Saccharibacillus brassicae: one gene and its partners. The protein of the gene in region 1 binds, or shares a complex with, the protein of each later gene. Links are inferred from orthologs where the notes say so. Each region holds a gene or a part of one and is shown in the gene's direction. Other genes may lie near its edges.

Region 1 (2,980 bases):
TCATGAACGTCATTCGCAACAGCTGTAAAGTTCGTGAGCAGCTCGTGACGCCGGTAACGCCGATGAGCGGAACGACGGATTCGTATCTGCCGCTTCCGGTCGAAGTGCAGGTTGGCGGCGCGACGGTATTCGTGCTTCCGGTCGACCGTTTCGAACACTTCTAAGCCGCGGGTTCCCGCACGGGAACGCAAGCGCAAGGCTGTCCTGCCGGACGTTGGAAAAACCGCAGAAAAGACTGTTGGAACGACCCATTACACCGGCGGACAGCCGGCCTGGAGAAGGGTATGGTCTCCCCAGGGGGACCGCTCGTCTTCACGGATAAAAAGGCAGGGATAAACGATGAAAATCAATCCGGGGTTCCGACCCCTCAACAATACGCCGATTACGCCGGATACCGGCGCACGTCCCGTCGAGCAGCGCAGCTTCGCCGATACGATTCGGCATCAGGAAGCGCAGTCGACGCAGGACGAACTCGGCCGCCGCATGCAGGAAATCAATCGTCAGGGAGACCGTCTGGCCCGTTCCATGACCATTCGCGAACTGAAGTCTTACCGCACGATGGTCAAGCGGTTCCTCGAAGATACCGTACGCCGCGGCGTCGGCATGAAAGACACCAAAGGCTGGGATCGTCTCGGCCGGACCAAGCGCTACAAACTGATCGACGAGATCGACGGCAAGCTGCTCGCCATGGCCGACGAACTGCTGGCCAGCGAAGAAGGCCGCATCGCCCTGCTGGAGCAGATGGGCGAAGTTCGCGGCCTGCTGATGAACCTCTTGTTCTGAGGCGTATCGACCCAAGTGCATTCGATCTTTCGACGCCGCTCTGCGGCGTCATTCTTTTACTTATCCGCATCTTCATATCGCGAAGTGCCACAAAGGAGACCTCCATCCCATGTCTTTACAAACGATCAGCGGCCAGGAGACCGCCAAGCGCATGCTGGGCGTCAGCCTGCGCAGCGGGCGGATCTCGCATGCCTACCTGTTCAGCGGTCCCGGCGGAAGCTCGCGGCGCCGGGCGGCGGATGCGTTCGCCCAGGCGCTGCTGTGCGAGCGGGCTTCGGAGCTTGGCGATGCCTGCGGCGAGTGCCTGAGCTGCCGCAAAGTGGAGCACGGCAATCATCCCGACCTGAAAGCGATCGGTCCCGACGGAGCTTCGATCAAGATCGAGCAGATCCGCGAGCTCCAAAAAATGTTCGCTTACCGCTCGGAATCGAGCGGGCGCAAAGTGTATATCATCGACGAAGCCGACAAGATGACCGTGCAGGCTTCCAACAGCCTGCTCAAGTTCCTTGAAGAACCTCCGGCTCCGGCCGTGGCGATCCTGCTGGCGGAAAATGCCCAGACGCTGCTGCCGACTATCCGCTCTCGGGTTCAGCTCGTCCCGTTCACGGCGCTCGGGGCGGAGTCGATCCTCCGCGAGCTGGCGGTCGAAGGGCTGGCGACTCCGGCTGCGCGCTGCGCGGCTTACCTGACGCCGGGAGCCGAAGAATGCAAAGCGCTTGCGGCAGAGAATTGGTTTGCAGAAACAAGAAATGTAGTGATACAATTAGGGAAGGAGTCGATCGGCCGAAGCGGCGCAAGCCTCGTTACCGCCCAACAGCAAGTGTTCAAGGCGGGACTCGGCGAGCACCTCGACAGCCTGTTCGATCTTTTCCATTTGTGGTTCAGAGATATGATTTACGTTCAATCCGAACGGCGCGAGCACATCGTTTTCATAGATCAGTCGGAGTTCATCTCCCAAGTGGCAGGTTCCCGCAGTGCGGAATACTGGATAGCGTGTATGTCCATGACCGCCGATAGCAAAAAGAAGCTCAAGTCCAACATGAACAACCAGCTTTGTCTTGAGCAGTTTTTGGTCAATCTGGTTCCCTGATCCCGTGACGCGGGCAGGGAACGGGCCTTCGATCCGTCGCGGCCTTTACGGAAGCTGCGGCACGGTCGATGGACCGGAGCAGCCGGAACGTCAAGCTTCAAGTCCGGGCGGACGTTCCGGCAGCCGAACGTTTTGAATGCGCGCAAGGGAGGTTTAGCTTTGTACAGTGTAGTCGGAGTCCGTTTCAAGAAAGCGGGCAAAGTGTATTATTTCGACCCCCTGGAGTTTCCCGTCGAGCAGGAACAATGCGTGATCGTGGAGACGGCGCGGGGCGTCGAATACGGCAAGGTCGTGGTAGGAAAGAAGCAGGTGCAGGAGAGCGACGTCGTGCTGCCGCTGAAGCGGGTTATCCGCATCGCCGGCGATACGGACGCGCGCGTGGTGGAAGAGAACAAGGACGCCGCCCGCAAAGCTTTTGCCACCTGTATAAATAAAATCAAGGATCACGGATTGAAAATGAAGCTGGTCGACGTGGAATACACGTTTGACCGCAACAAGATCATTTTCTACTTCACGGCCGAAGGCCGGGTCGACTTCCGTGAACTGGTCAAAGATCTGGCCAGCATTTTCCGGACCCGGATCGAGCTTCGGCAGATCGGGGTACGCGACGAAGCGAAGATGCTCGGAGGAATCGGGCCGTGCGGGCGGGTACTGTGCTGCTCGTCGTGGCTGGGCGATTTCGAACCGGTATCGATCAAGATGGCCAAAGATCAGAATCTGTCGCTGAATCCGACCAAAATCTCGGGTCTGTGCGGAAGGCTGATGTGCTGTCTGAAGTTTGAGCACGATAACTACGAGGCCACGAAGGAAGAAATGCCTGCCGTCGGCAAGCTGGTCGTCACTTCGCTCGGAGAAGGCAAGGTCGTTGGCATCAATGCCGGTAAGCGCATGGTGCATGTCCAGTTGTTCGAGGTCAGCAAGGTTAGAGAATTGTCCATGGACGACATCGTCGTCAAGTAAGTCAATCGGAACCGCTCTGGGGTGGAGTTTACTTGGAGAAGAAAAATGTTTTCTCGCAAATACACGAGATGGAAACGCAAGTGGAAAGCTTCAGAGACGAACTCGGCACGATGAAGCAGGCGGTCAAGGAATTGATGGAAGATAACC
Region 2 (3,017 bases), 100 kb from region 1 along the record:
GAATGCCGTGCTAGATGGGGAGGTAGCGGTGCCCTGTAACTCGCAATCCGCTATAGCGAGGTTGAATTCCCGTTCGAGGTCATGCTCTGTAAGGTTTGGTCTCTACACATAATGTTGACGGTTGGGTCCTCCGCAATGAGCACCTGTGAACCTGGTCAGGTCCGGAAGGAAGCAGCCATAAGCAGGTTCGCTCTTGTGCCGGAGGGTGGCCTGGCCTGAGTTGTTGTGTAGAGGTGCCGCTTGGATGGCATCGTATCGAAGGCGGGTGCACGGTTTTAATTTATCTGTTAAACGACCGACATCTTTGCCGCAGGCAGAGGTGTTTTTGTTTTTTTATCGTTAAAAAATTCGGCGAAAAAGTTGGATTTGCGTCCTGCAAAAGACCGGCGCGTCGTTTTTATCCGCACCGAAATATAGTATAATATAGGAACGACGACGATTCATTTTTAGTCAATGGAACCCGATTCGAAGTTCGATCAAGAAGGAGCCGCCGATGGAACATATTGCGCTTTACCGGGCTTGGCGACCTCAGTCGTTCAAGGACATGGTAGGACAACAGCATATTATCCGAACGCTGCAGAATGCCATACGCGAACAGCGGGTGTCGCATGCCTACCTGTTCAGCGGACCGCGGGGGACGGGCAAGACAAGTGCCGCCAAGATACTGGCCAAAGCCGTCAACTGCGAAAAAGGGCCCGCTCCCGAGCCGTGCAACGAATGCGAGACATGCAAGCGCATCTCGTCGGGAGCGGTGATGGACGTGCTGGAGATCGACGCCGCCTCCAACCGGGGCGTGGAAGAGATCCGCGATCTGCGCGACAAGATCAAATACGCCCCGACCGAAGTGCGGCGTAAAGTGTATATTATCGACGAAGTGCACATGCTTACGACGGAAGCGTTCAATGCGCTGCTGAAGACGCTGGAAGAACCGCCGGAGCATGCCATGTTCATCTTGGCCACGACGGAACCGCATCGGCTGCCGGCCACGATCATCTCGCGCTGCCAGCGGTTCGATTTCCGCCGCGTGTCGCTTGAGGAGCAGACCGGACGGCTGTCCGAGATCTGCCGCGAAGAGAAGATCGAAGCCGAAGACAGCGCCCTGCAGTATATTGCGCGGCTGTCCGACGGCGGGATGCGGGACGCGCTCAGCGTGCTCGATCAGATCTCCGCGTTTACCGACGGCAAAGTGACGTACGACCAAGTGCTGAACATGACCGGCGGCATCGCTTCCGAACAGTTTTCGGCTTTGGCCGCTTCGCTGTCCGCGCAAGACGCCGGAGGCGTGCTGCAGACGGTCGAAGGCTGGATGCAGGAAGGCAAGAGCGCGGACAAGTGCATGGAGAACCTTCTCTATTACTTCCGCGACCTGCTGATGATCAAAATGGTGCCGAACGCGGAACATATGACGGAGAGAGTGCTCGACGCCGCGTCTTTTCAGGAGGTGGCGGAACGCTTTTCCAAAGAAAGTCTGTTCCGCACGATCGACACGCTCAGCCGCTACCAGAACGAGATGAAGTATGCGGCCAATCCGCAGATGCTGTTCGAAGTGGCGCTGCTGAACCTGGTCAGTCTGGGCGAAGGGGCCGAAGCGGCCCCGCACCGCGAAGCTTCCGCTTCGAACGGCGCTCCGGTCGACTCCCAGGCCGTCAAACGGCTCGAAGGCAGGATCGCCGAGCTGGAGAAGAAGCTGGATCAGGCTGTGCGCAGCGGCGTTCAATCTTCCGGAGGAGGCGAAGCGTCGGGCAGCCGCCCGGCCGTTCGGCAGAATACGCCCCGCATCTCCCGGATGGCGAAGCTGCCTTCGCATATGGATCAATACCTGGCGCGAAGAGACGATGCTTCGTTCAACGAGATCCGCGGCAAGTGGAATCAGGTGCTTCAGCGGGTAAAAGAAGAAAAGGTGACGGTTCACGCCTGGTTTACGAACGGCGAGCCGGTGTCGGCGCTGGACGATTCCGTCCTGGTCGCGTTCAAAAACGACATTCACCGCGAGACGATCGAAAAGCCGGCCAATCGCCAGGTGGTGGAACAGGTCATGAACCAATGCCTGGGCGGCGAATGGCATCTGGTCACGATCATGCAGAAAGATTGGAACGATTCCGCGGAATCGGCTTCTTCTTCGAAGTCCGAATCCGAAGTGCTGGAGCTGCAGCAGGAAGAAGCAGGCGGCAGCAAAGAACCCTGGGTAGACGAAGCCTTGAATCTGTTCGGGGAGAATCTGGTTGTCATTAAAGAATAAATACTGCCCGGCACGCCGCCATGCGGGGATGCCGAGGCCCACCCCAAAGGAGAGATCCCGATGAACAACAACATGAACCAAATGATGAAGCAGGTCAAGAAGATGCAGGAACAAATGATGAAAGCCCAGGAAGAACTCGGCACGAAAAAAGTCGAAGGCACTTCCGGCGGCGGCGTGGTCAGCGTTGAAGTCAACGGCCACAAAAAAGTGATCGCGATCAATATCAAACCCGAAGCGGTGGACCCGGACGACGTGGAAATGCTGCAGGACCTGATCCTGACGGCCGTTAACGACGCGCTGACCAAAGCCGAAGAACTGGCAAACCAGGACATGGGCAAATTCACGAACGGCATGAAAATCCCGGGTCTGTTCTAAACTATTCGTAAAAGGGAAGTGTGGCCTTGCATTATCCGGAGCCGATTGCCAAACTGATCGAATCTTTCAGCCGTCTGCCCGGGATCGGGCCCAAGACGGCGGCGAGACTCGCTTTTCATGTATTGAATATGAAAGAAGACGACGTGATCGACTTCGCCAAGGCGCTTGTCAGCGTCAAACGCAATCTGCATTACTGCACCGTGTGCGGCAATATTACCGATACCGATCCGTGCCGGATCTGTCAGGACAAGTCCCGCGACGCTTCCGTCATCTGCGTCGTGCAGGATGCCAAAGACCTGGTCGCGATGGAGCGGACCCGCGAGTTCGACGGATATTACCACGTCCTGCACGGCGCGATCTCTCCTATGGAAGGAATCGGTCCCGATGACATCCGTCTGAAGGA
Region 3 (3,006 bases), 1.8 Mb from region 1 along the record:
AGACAGTTCTGCGGCCAACGACGCGGCGCCGTCCGGCGGCGCCAAGACGCCTTCCGAGGCTCCGCCGGTACAATCGAGCCCTTCGGGCACCGCTCAAGACCGTTCCGACGACGCGGCCGCCAACACCGAAGACAAAAACAAGCATTCCAAAGAACCAGTCCCACAAGATAAAGCGCCAAAAGAAAATGCTAAAGACAAGCCCAAAGACAAACCACAAGACAAACCCAAAGAAAACGCCGCCGCCGCGAACGAAGGACAGCCTGCGAACGATTCCATCTCCGCAAGCGAAGCGCCGACGGGCGAAGACCCGGCCGCTGCCGGCAGCGCGGACGAAGAGACGCAGCCGAACGAAGGCATGGGCACGTTTTCGCCCAAAGACCGGGTGCCGAGCGATCCCGAAGGTACCGAATCGTCCGAGTCGACAAGCGCCGATGCCGCGCCGCCCGAAGTGGCGGACAGCCGGATCTTCGGATTGACGGCGGTCGCTTCGGAATGGGTCTCGCCGAACAATGCTTACCTTGTGACGTATTCGCAGAACACGCTGAAGCTGCTCAAAGGCGACCGCTCGATCGAGCTGGGCAGCCGCAAAGTGGACGGAAGCGTCGCCGGAGGCGTCTGGTCGGCCGACGGCCGGACGTTCACTTACGATCTGATCAAGCCGGACGGCACTTCTGCCCAGGGCACGTGGAAGGTCGAAGACGCCAAGCCCGAGACGGGCAGCAAGTAAGCGGGCACTCTCGCATACGCATACGCATATTCATACCGGCCATGCGCCGTTTCAACGCTCCGCTTTGCGGACGGGGTGACGGATGCACGGCCGGTTTTTGCGTTTTTTTGCGGGAAAATAACGGGAAAGGAGACGTCCGCGGATGCGTTTCCCGGCATAATTCGGTACAATGGAAGCAGTGCGGGCGGCGCAGGCGCGAAGCCGTACCTATTCAACGAGTGAAGCCGGTCGACCCGATTGGCGCAAGCGGAAAAGAGGCTGTGAACCCATGGATTTGAAAACGGCGGTCAAACAGGTCAAAGCGGGCGAAGTGTCGCCGGTGTATCTGTGCTACGGCACCGAAAAATACAGAATCAAAGAATTCGTCTCCATGCTGGAGAAAGAACTGATCGCCGAAGATCAGCGGGCGTTCGCGATCGCGCATTACGATCTGGCGGAGACGCCGGTAGAGATCGTGGTCGAAGAAGCGGAGACGGCTCCGTTCCTGTCCGAACGCAAGCTGATCGTCGTGCGCGACAGCAGCCTGTTCATGGCGGGCAAAGAATCGACCAAAGTGGAGCACCGGATCGAGAAGCTGCTGGAGTATCTCGCCAATCCGGCGGACTACAGCGTGCTCGTCTTTTTGGCCTATGCCGACAAGCTCGACGAACGCAAAAAGCTCGTCAAGTCGTTCAAAGCGTCGGCGCAGGTCATTGCGTTCGCGCAGATGAACGAAGGCGAGCTGTCCGGCTGGATCGCCAAACAGTTCGCGCATAACGACGTGTCGATCGCGCCGGACGCGGCGAACCTGCTGCTCAAGCGGGCCGGCACGTCGCTGGCTGCGCTGTCGGGGGAAATCGAGAAGCTGTCCCTGTTTGCGGGAAAAGGCGGGTCGGTCGCGGCGCTGGACGTCGAGACGCTCGTGGCGATCGGGACGGAGCAGAGCGTGTTCGTGCTCGTCGAGCATATCGCCAACCTCAAGCTGCAGCAGGCGCTCGGCGTCTTCTACGACCTGCTGAAGCAGCGCGAAGAACCGATCAAGATCGTCTCGCTGATCGCGCGGCAGTTCCGTATCATTCTTCAGGTGAAAGAGATGGCGGGGCAAAATTATTCGCAGCAGCAGATGGCGGGGCAGCTGGGGCTGCATCCGTATGCGGTGAAGATCGCGTCCGAGCAGGCGCGGCGGTTCGAGGCGGCGCGATTGCGGCGCATTTTGTCTTCGATTGCCAAGCTCGATCACGAGATCAAGACGGGCGCGGTGGACAAAGTGTTCGGTCTGGAAATGTTTTTGCTCAAACTGGGCGCGTAGGCTTGGGGTGGATGTAAGCCGGGCTATCAGGATTGGACGTAAACAGGATTGGACGTAAAAAGGGCAGGTTTGACGCGGAAATCCGCATCGAACCTGCTTTTTGGGTGTTGAAAAACTTAAAAACCCCGATATCCTGAAGGATTCCGGGGTTTTGTAAGCAAGGTTGTATCGAGCGATTATATCGCAAAACGCGATTGCCTTAGGCTTTTTCAGCTGTCAGAGCGTTCGCTTTTTTAGCGAGACGGGATTTTTTGCGCGCTGCCGCGTTTTTGTGGATCAGGCCTTTGGTTACGGCTTTATCCAGCTTCTGCGAAGCGTTCTTGACTGCAGTTTGTGCAGTTTCCACATCGTTGCTTTCCAGTGCTGTCGTAGCGGTTTTTACTGCGCTGCGAAGTGCGGATTTTTGCGAAGCGTTAAGCGCACGGCGTTTCTCGTTCGTCTTCACGCGTTTGATGGCGGATTTGATATTAGGCATTGCATTCACCTCCTGTAAAGCATATACGAAACATCGAAAGTTTCACAACTTAAAGTATCTTACCATGAGCCAGGCAAAAAGGCAACCATTCTTCGCCATTTTACATTTTGTTTTTGACGCATGTCTCAAAGACAGCCGTTTGGGCGGTTCATGGGATTGCTGGGATTATCGTCAACTGCTATAATGAGTGGATTGATTCGACTTGTCAAATTGAGGCGGAGGTAAGGAATGACTGACATTGCAGCAAGACAGAAGAAGATAAGGAACTTTTCCATTATCGCGCATATCGACCACGGCAAGTCTACGCTTGCCGACCGGATTCTTGAATATACCGGCGCTTTGACTTCCCGCGAGATGCAGGAGCAGGTGCTCGATCAGATGGAACTCGAACGCGAACGCGGCATCACGATCAAACTTCAAGCCGTACGCCTGACCTACAAAGCCGATGACGGCGAAGAGTATTTGCTCAACCTGATCGATACGCCGGGACACGTCGACTTCACTTATGAAGTCTCG

The links.
Region 2: holB (region 1) and dnaX share a complex: the UniProt entries of both Bacillus subtilis proteins name them as parts of the DNA clamp loading complex. The link is inferred for Saccharibacillus brassicae from one-to-one orthologs.
Region 3: holB (region 1) and holA share a complex: the UniProt entries of both Bacillus subtilis proteins name them as parts of the DNA clamp loading complex. The link is inferred for Saccharibacillus brassicae from one-to-one orthologs.

The regions. Positions count from the first base shown.
Region 1 is NZ_CP041217.1:2,565,514-2,568,493, forward strand. The notes cover bases 59-2,882. They hold holB (DNA polymerase III subunit delta'), read left to right. Parts: upstream 59-892; coding sequence 893-1,873; downstream 1,874-2,882. Other genes in these bases: FFV09_RS10705 (cyclic-di-AMP receptor), read left to right, coding at 59-164; FFV09_RS10710 (YaaR family protein), read left to right, coding at 340-783; FFV09_RS10720 (PSP1 domain-containing protein), read left to right, coding at 2,033-2,833; yabA (DNA replication initiation control protein YabA), read left to right, coding at 2,866-2,882. Also shown: more of FFV09_RS10705, read left to right, coding at 1-58; more of yabA, read left to right, coding at 2,883-2,980. UniProt on the Bacillus subtilis protein: DNA polymerase III is a complex, multichain enzyme responsible for most of the replicative synthesis in bacteria.
Region 2 is NZ_CP041217.1:2,667,089-2,670,105, forward strand. Bases 6-2,866 are described here. They hold dnaX (DNA polymerase III subunit gamma/tau), read left to right. Parts: upstream 6-493; coding sequence 494-2,239; downstream 2,240-2,866. Other genes in these bases: FFV09_RS11155 (YbaB/EbfC family nucleoid-associated protein), read left to right, coding at 2,300-2,614; recR (recombination mediator RecR), read left to right, coding at 2,641-2,866. In the rest of the region: more of recR, read left to right, coding at 2,867-3,017. UniProt on the Bacillus subtilis protein: Part of the beta sliding clamp loading complex, which hydrolyzes ATP to load the beta clamp onto primed DNA to form the DNA replication pre-initiation complex.
Region 3 is NZ_CP041217.1:789,221-792,226, reverse strand. Bases 156-3,005 are described here. They hold holA (DNA polymerase III subunit delta), read left to right. Parts: upstream 156-995; coding sequence 996-2,015; downstream 2,016-3,005. Other genes in these bases: lepA (translation elongation factor 4), read left to right, coding at 2,719-3,005; rpsT (30S ribosomal protein S20), read right to left, coding at 2,215-2,490; FFV09_RS03140 (hypothetical protein), read left to right, coding at 156-727. In the rest of the region: more of FFV09_RS03140, read left to right, coding at 1-155; more of lepA, read left to right, coding at 3,006-3,006. UniProt on the Bacillus subtilis protein: Part of the beta sliding clamp loading complex, which hydrolyzes ATP to load the beta clamp onto primed DNA to form the DNA replication pre-initiation complex.